3 regions of the Rhizobium sp. BR 250 genome follow, and region 2 is predicted to be linked to each of the others. Evidence: riboswitches for the same ligand, from Rfam matches in the RefSeq annotation. Region 2 holds a riboswitch; each other region holds the start of a gene.
What was found. Region 2 has a riboswitch for cobalamin ahead of nrdH (glutaredoxin-like protein NrdH). Riboswitches for the same ligand answer to the same signal wherever they lie in the genome.
Positions count from the first base shown of each region.

Region 1: another riboswitch for cobalamin. It lies ahead of metE (5-methyltetrahydropteroyltriglutamate--homocysteine S-methyltransferase); the one in region 2 lies ahead of nrdH (glutaredoxin-like protein NrdH).
Region 3: another riboswitch for cobalamin. It lies ahead of QD336_RS03530 (CbtB domain-containing protein); the one in region 2 lies ahead of nrdH (glutaredoxin-like protein NrdH).

Region 1 covers NZ_JARWKW010000006.1:233,259-235,517, reverse strand. The annotation lists gene QD336_RS12140 (ATP-binding cassette domain-containing protein) at 1-458, shown strand, start outside; cobalamin riboswitch at 529-741, shown strand; gene metE (5-methyltetrahydropteroyltriglutamate--homocysteine S-methyltransferase) at 839-2,259, shown strand, end outside.
Region 2 covers NZ_JARWKW010000003.1:423,285-425,543, forward strand. The annotation lists gene nrdE (class 1b ribonucleoside-diphosphate reductase subunit alpha) at 1-749, opposite strand, end outside; gene nrdI (class Ib ribonucleoside-diphosphate reductase assembly flavoprotein NrdI) at 737-1,135, opposite strand; gene nrdH (glutaredoxin-like protein NrdH) at 1,148-1,369, opposite strand; cobalamin riboswitch at 1,682-1,905, opposite strand; gene QD336_RS07355 (nucleoside triphosphate hydrolase) at 2,039-2,259, opposite strand, start outside.
Region 3 covers NZ_JARWKW010000002.1:103,771-106,029, reverse strand. The annotation lists gene QD336_RS03535 (c-type cytochrome) at 1-377, shown strand, start outside; cobalamin riboswitch at 582-822, shown strand; gene QD336_RS03530 (CbtB domain-containing protein) at 984-1,166, shown strand; gene QD336_RS03525 (CbtA family protein) at 1,178-1,888, shown strand; gene QD336_RS03520 (hypothetical protein) at 1,893-2,207, shown strand.

The sequences.
Region 1 (2,259 bases), on a different contig from region 2:
AGCTGAAGACGAAATGGGGAACGCTGGACGATGTCGCCATGGAAGCCTCGGCGCGTGAGGTCATGGGCCGCCTCAACCCCAATTTCCGGCGGTTCAAGGAGCCGGTGAAAGCGCTTTCGGGCGGCCAGCGGCAATCCGTCGCCATCGCCCGCGCCATTCTGTTCGATGCCCGCATCCTCATCATGGACGAGCCGACGGCAGCGCTCGGGCCGCAGGAAACGGCGCAGGTGGGCGATCTCGTCAAGGAGCTGAAACGGCAGGGCATCGGCATCTTCCTCATCAGCCACGATATTCACGATGTCTTCGATCTGGCCGACCGGGTTTTCGTGATGAAGAATGGCAAGGTGGTTGGCCATGCCCGCACGCAGGATGTGACCAAGGACGAGGTTCTCGGCATGATCATTCTGGGCAAGGTCCCATCGGGCGCGGTGCCGGGACCGGGCGCGGTCACATTCTGAGATCGTTGGTCTCAATCAAATAAAGATATAAAGATTTCTTTATGTCTATTGACATTGTGACACCCCTGTTGAGAATGGCGGGTGTCATGGTTCTCCGGGGTGATTGTTTCAGCCCGGAGCTAAGAGGGAATCCGGTGCGCCGAAGATCGGCAAGACCGGAGCTGCCCCCGCAACTGTAAGCGGCGAGCCTTTGTCCACAACGTCACTGGGGTGAAAGCCCCGGGAAGACGGGCAAAGGCGGCGACCCGCGAGCCAGGAGACCTGCCAGGACAAAATAACGTCCACGGGCGGGGTGTCCCGGTGGTTGCGCAATGGTTCGGCAAGGCCGGGCCTGCACGCGTCCGCTTTACCCATGCCCCCCAACCAAATGGGGTATGACAATGCCAGACAAGACCATTCCAGTCGCATCGCTCGGTTTTCCGAGGATCGGCCGTCATCGTGAATTGAAGTTCGCGCTTGAAGGCTTCTGGTCCGGAAAGATTTCCGAAACGGACCTTCTCGAAACCGCCGGCAGGCTGCGCGCCGAGAACTGGGCGCTTCAGCGGGAAAAGGGGATCAGCCTTATCCCCTCCAATGATTTCTCCCTCTATGATCACGTGCTCGACACGGCCGTGATGGTGGGGGCCATTCCGTCGATCTACGGATGGACGGGCGGAGATGTCTCCCTGTCGACCTATTTCGCCATGGCGCGCGGAAGTCAGAGCGAGGCCCATGCCGGCTGCGACCACGTTCATGAAGGACATGCGCATCATGGCCAGGGCGTTCCGGCGCTGGAAATGACCAAGTGGTTCGACACCAATTATCATTACATGGTGCCGGAGGTTTCCGAGGAGCAGCATTTCGTGCTTACCTCGCAAAAACCGGTCGACCATTTCCTCGAGGCTAAAGCGCTCGGCATTCACACACGACCCGTCATCCTCGGCCCGGTCACGTTTCTGAAGCTTGCCAAGGCGCGAGAGGCGGCCTTCAAGCCGCTCGATCTTCTGGCGAAGCTGCTGCCCGTTTATGAAGAACTGCTGCGTCGTCTCCGCGCCGCCGGGGCGGATTGGGTGCAGATCGACGAGCCGGTGGCCGTGCTGGATCTTTCAGAGGGCGAACGCCATGCGCTTGCCGTCGCTTATCAGGCTCTGTCAAAGGCCGCGCCTGATCTCAAAATCCTCATCGCCACCTATTTCGGCGGTCTTGAGGATAATTTGCAGGCCGTCGCGGCGCTTCCGGTCGCGGGTCTTCATCTCGATCTGGTGCGCGCGCCCGAAGCGTTGGAGGCCGCATTGAAGGTCTTGCCCGCAAACCGCGTCCTGTCGCTCGGCGTCATTGACGGCCGCAATATCTGGCGTGCCGATCTCGCCGCGATCATCGGCAAGCTGGAAACCGCCATTGCCGAACGGGGTGCGGCGGCCTTTCAAATCGCGCCGTCCTGCTCGCTGCTGCATGTTCCGGTCGATCTCGAACTGGAAACCGGCCTCGATGCCGATCTGAAGAGCTGGCTGTCTTTTGCCACCCAGAAGCTCGGCGAGCTTGCCACGCTCGGCCGGGCTTTGGGTGAGGGCAGGGCCACTGTTGCGCCGGAACTGGAAGCGGCCTCGCGGGCGGTCGCCGCACGTGCATCCTCGCCAAAGGTAACGGATACCACCGTTCAAAAACGCATCGCGACGATCGGCGCCGCCGACAGGCAACGGGCGAGCGCCTTTGCCGAGCGGCAGAAGCTGCAATCGCAGGCCATCGCCCTGCCGCTTTTCCCGACGACGACCATCGGCTCTTTCCCGCAGACGCCGGAGGTGAGGAAAGCTCGCTCCGCGCA
Region 2 (2,259 bases):
TTCATCACCGGAATGACGCCGGAAGACTGGTTTTCGATCTGCTTGATCGGCGCGCCGGCCTCGCGAATATTGGTCAGGGAGAGCGCCACGCCACCACCGCGCTTGGAAAGCTGCAGCGCCGAATTGATGGAGCGGCCGATGCTTTCCATATTGTCTTCCACGCGCAGCAGAAAACACGACACCAGCTCGCCGCGGCTCTTCTTGCCGGCGTTGAGAAAGGTCGGCGTCGCCGGCTGGAAGCGGCCTGAAATGATCTCATCGACCAGATCGCGGGCAAGCTGCTCATCACCGCGCGCGAGCGCAAGCGCAACCATGCAGACGCGATCCTCGTAACGCTCGAGATAACGTTTTCCGTCAAAGGTCTTCAGCGTGTAGGAGGTGTAATATTTGAAAGCGCCGAGGAAGGTCGGAAAACGGAACTTCCGGGCATAGGCCTCGTCATAGAGGTCACGCACGAAATTGAAGGAATACTGGTCCAGCACCTCCTGCTCGTAATATCCCTCCGTTACCAGATAATCGAGCTTTTCCCTGAGGTTATGGAAAAATACCGTGTTCTGGTTGACGTGCTGGAGGAAATATTGCCGGGCGGCCAGGCGATCCTTGTCGAGCTGGATCTTCCCGTTTTCGTCATAGAGGTTCAGCATCGCGTTCAGCGCGTGATAATCCAGTCCCGTCTCAACCGGTTTCTGGCTTGCGGCTACGGGCTGTTTGGCGTCCTTGCGCAGCGCGCTTGAGGTCAGCGTGTCCAAAATCGTTCCAATCCATGTTTGACGTTGGCGACATCTTCCTCCGTGCCGAGAAGCTCGAAGCGATAGAGAAACGGCACTGCGCATTTGCGCGAGACGATGTCTCCGGCGGATGCGAAAGCTGCGCCAAAATTCGTGTTGCCCGCCGCGATGACGCCGCGAATGAGATTTCGGTTGGAGGGCTCGTTCAAGAACCGGATGACCGGCTTCGGCACGGCCCCTTTGGTGCCGCCGCCCCCATAGGTGGGGGTAACGAGCACATAGGGCTCCGACACCTGAGGCACGTCCTCCTCGGCGCCGAGCGGCAGGCGAAACAGACGCCGTCCCAGTTTCAGAAGGAAACGATGGGTGTTTTCAGAGCGGCTGGAATAATAGACGATCAGACCCATCGCCCTGCCGCCTCAGCTAATCGAGCCAATCATATCAGGCCGGAAACCCGCCCAATGCCGTTCGCCGGCAACGACGACGGGAACCTGCATGTAACCGAGACCCCGAACATGATCGAGCGCATCCGCATCTTCGGAAATATCGATGATCTCATAGGGAACGCCGATGCGGTCGAGCGCACGATACGTGGCGGTGCATTGGACGCAAGCGGGCTTGCTGTAAACGGTGACGGTCATAATTTCCTCTCTCGAAGCCGGTTTCGGACACGGCTCAACATTGCCGACTGCAATCGCAATCGGGTGGCGGTGGATCTGTCATTCAGGTGAGGCGCGCAGCCCAGGCGACTTGTCGCATCTCCGGATCGAAACCGGGGTCCGGTTTTCCTGAAAACGCTGCAAGCCGCGCAAAATCACTCTCTACGCCGACGAGCGTAGCAACTTAAAGAAATGCACTGGCATGACTTCACCCCGAAGCTTGTTCTGGAGGGGGCAGAAAAGGGCGTACGCAAATCATTTGCGTCATACACCTTCCTCCGGACACCCCGCCCGTGGACGTTTGCGCTCAAGGCAGGTCTCCTGACTTGCGGGTCACAACATCTATTCCGGCCTTCCCGGGGCTTTCAGCCCCAGTGACCCAAATTGGAACGATGCTCACCGCTTACAGTTGCGGGGGCAGTTTCGGCCTTGCTCCGCCATGATGGCATCACGCACCGAATTCCCGTCTTAGCTCCCAATCCTTGCGAATCGGAAGAACCTCGAACACCACATATAGTATATGAGGAAATTTTCACGTCAATGAATAGACACACAAAAGCCCCACCCTGTGGATCAAAAAGATTCAACACATGGCCAACAAAGGCTTAACGGCAAATGCGCTTTGTGGCTTAGGGACGGGAAAGCGTTAACCTATTCCCAGATATCGATGTGGATATCGGCGGGGCGGGCGTTTTCGATCACCCTTTTTCCGTTGGGAAGATCGTTCTCAAACAGTTTGGCGTGGATTTGAGCGTCATCGAGACCATAGCCTCGCCATCTGTTACGCAGCCTCTCTTCAAGCACTGCGACGGATGGACCCACAAAAATGGTGAGATCGAAGCTACCGGACAGTGTCGTCCAGGGTGTCTCGT
Region 3 (2,259 bases), on a different contig from region 2:
CCGCCGCACCGCCGCGCATCGAACTTGCCAATGCCAATGCCGAATTGCTGCGTGGCCAATATCTGGTGGAAGGGCCGGGCCATTGCGGCGAATGCCACACGCCGCGCAATGCGCTTGGTGGTTTCGTGAAGGATCAGTGGCTGGCCGGCGGCCCCAATCCGGAAGGCGAAGGCCGCATTCCTGATATCACGCCCGGTTCGCAAAGCATCGGAAGCTGGGCCGAAGCCGATATTGCCAGCTATCTGGAAACCGGCTTCACCCCGGAATTCGACAGCGTCGGCGGCTCCATGGTCAAGGTGCAGCAGAACATGGCGCATCTGACAGCCGAAGACCGCGATGCGATTGCCGCCTATCTGAAGGCCATTCCGGCGCGGTAACCCTCAGCCGTCATGCCGGACTTGATCCGGCATCCAGCCACGGCGCGTCTACGCCGTGAAAAGAGTGTCTTGCGATCAAGGACTTGATCGCGCTGGACCCCGGATCAAGTCCGGGGTGACGGGAAAACTCTGCACATAGGCCCAATGGCAACCCCGCGAGCACATCAAACGTGTTGCCGCCATTGACTCCCGCCCGCACCCGACGGATAACAACCCTGTGATGGTTCCTTCCGGGCGTTCCGGAAGGTGAAAAGGGAACACGATAGGGAGAAATCCTCATTCGTGGCTGCCCCCGCAACTGTGAGCGGAGAGCCTGAAACGAAATGCCACTGGCAAGCCATCTCGCCCGGAACCGGAGTTTCCGAGCAGGGTGAGGGCGATACCGGGAAGGTGTTTCAGGTTTTGACCCGCAAGCCAGGAGACCTGCCATCACGGAAATATCCATGCCGGCGGGGTGTCCGGAAGAGCGGAATTTCAGGGCGGCGGGATCAATGCCTCCCTGTGTCAGTCTCGTATCCCCGTGGTGAAGTATATCGCATGTGGTCTTGCGGCTTGTGCCGTTCGGCCGTGTCCAAAGGCGCGGGGTCGCGCCGGAGAGGGGTCACCATGTCCATCAACCAGAATACGGCCAATTCAGCCGCGTCTGCAAAAACAGCCAGCTTCGCGCAATCGCTGACGGCGATCGTGCTTGGCCTGTTCGTCGTCGGTTTTGTCGGCTTTTCCCATGTGGAAGCCGTTCACAATGCCGCGCATGACACGCGCCATGCCAATGCCTTCCCCTGCCATTGAGGGGAAACGGCATGTCATCTTTTCGCAATATCGTCTTTACCGCCATTCTCGTCGGCATTCTCGGCGGTTTCGCCGTGTCTGCCATGCAGGCTTTCGGCACCACGCCGCTCATCCTGCAGGCGGAAACCTATGAAAGCGCCGGTGAAGCGCCGCATAGCCATGATGCGCCGGCGCCCGGCGCTGCCGTTCCCGCCCATGAGCATAATGACGAGGCCTGGGCCCCGGCCGATGGTTTCGAGCGCACCGCCTATACGGTTGCCGCCAATGTGCTGACCGCCATCGGTTATGCGCTGGTGCTGACCGGCCTCATCTCCTTGCGCGGCACCAATACCGGCTGGCGTGAAGGGCTTTTGTGGGGCGTCGCCGGCTTCGCCGCCGTCATGCTGGCCCCGATGATCGGCCTGCCGCCGGAACTGCCGGGAAGCCCGGCCGCCGCACTTGAGGCACGGCAGATCTGGTGGCTCGCAACCGTTGCCGCAACCGCGGGCGGCATTGCGCTCATCGCCTTCCGCCGTGAACCCTGGGCCATTGTGCTGGCGCTGGTGCTGATCGTCGCGCCGCATGTGGTGGGTGCGCCCTTGCCGCCGGAAGGTGAACATGCGCTGGCACCGCTGCCGCTGGAGCGTCAGTTCATCGTTGCCGCCACCATCACCAGCTTCGTCTTCTGGGCGTTGCTCGGCACATTGAGCGCGTTTTTCCTGAAGCGCTTCCAGCAGGCATAAGCCCATGCAGGACGCAGCGGAATGGAGTGAGGAACTCGATGCGCTGCGTTTTGCCGTTCCCGGTCACGACGCGCCCTGCGCCGTGCACCGGCTTGCCTTCAAGGCAATCCTCGGGGCAACCCCGGGACGCGAGGCGGCTCTCGCCTGTTTTCATGATCACGAGGCCGCCTTTACCGCTGCGGCGCTCAGCAAGATAAAACGCTCGAATTTACCCGCCGGCCGCAGCCTGCATCTGAACAGCCGCGATATTCGCCGGGCGATAGCGGGTGAGGGCGATGCGTCGGCGCCTCGCGTTTGCCGGGTGCTTGATCAGTCTTGACTGGCTCGATATTCCCACCTCCGTCATCCCGGCCTTGAGCCGGGATCCAGTC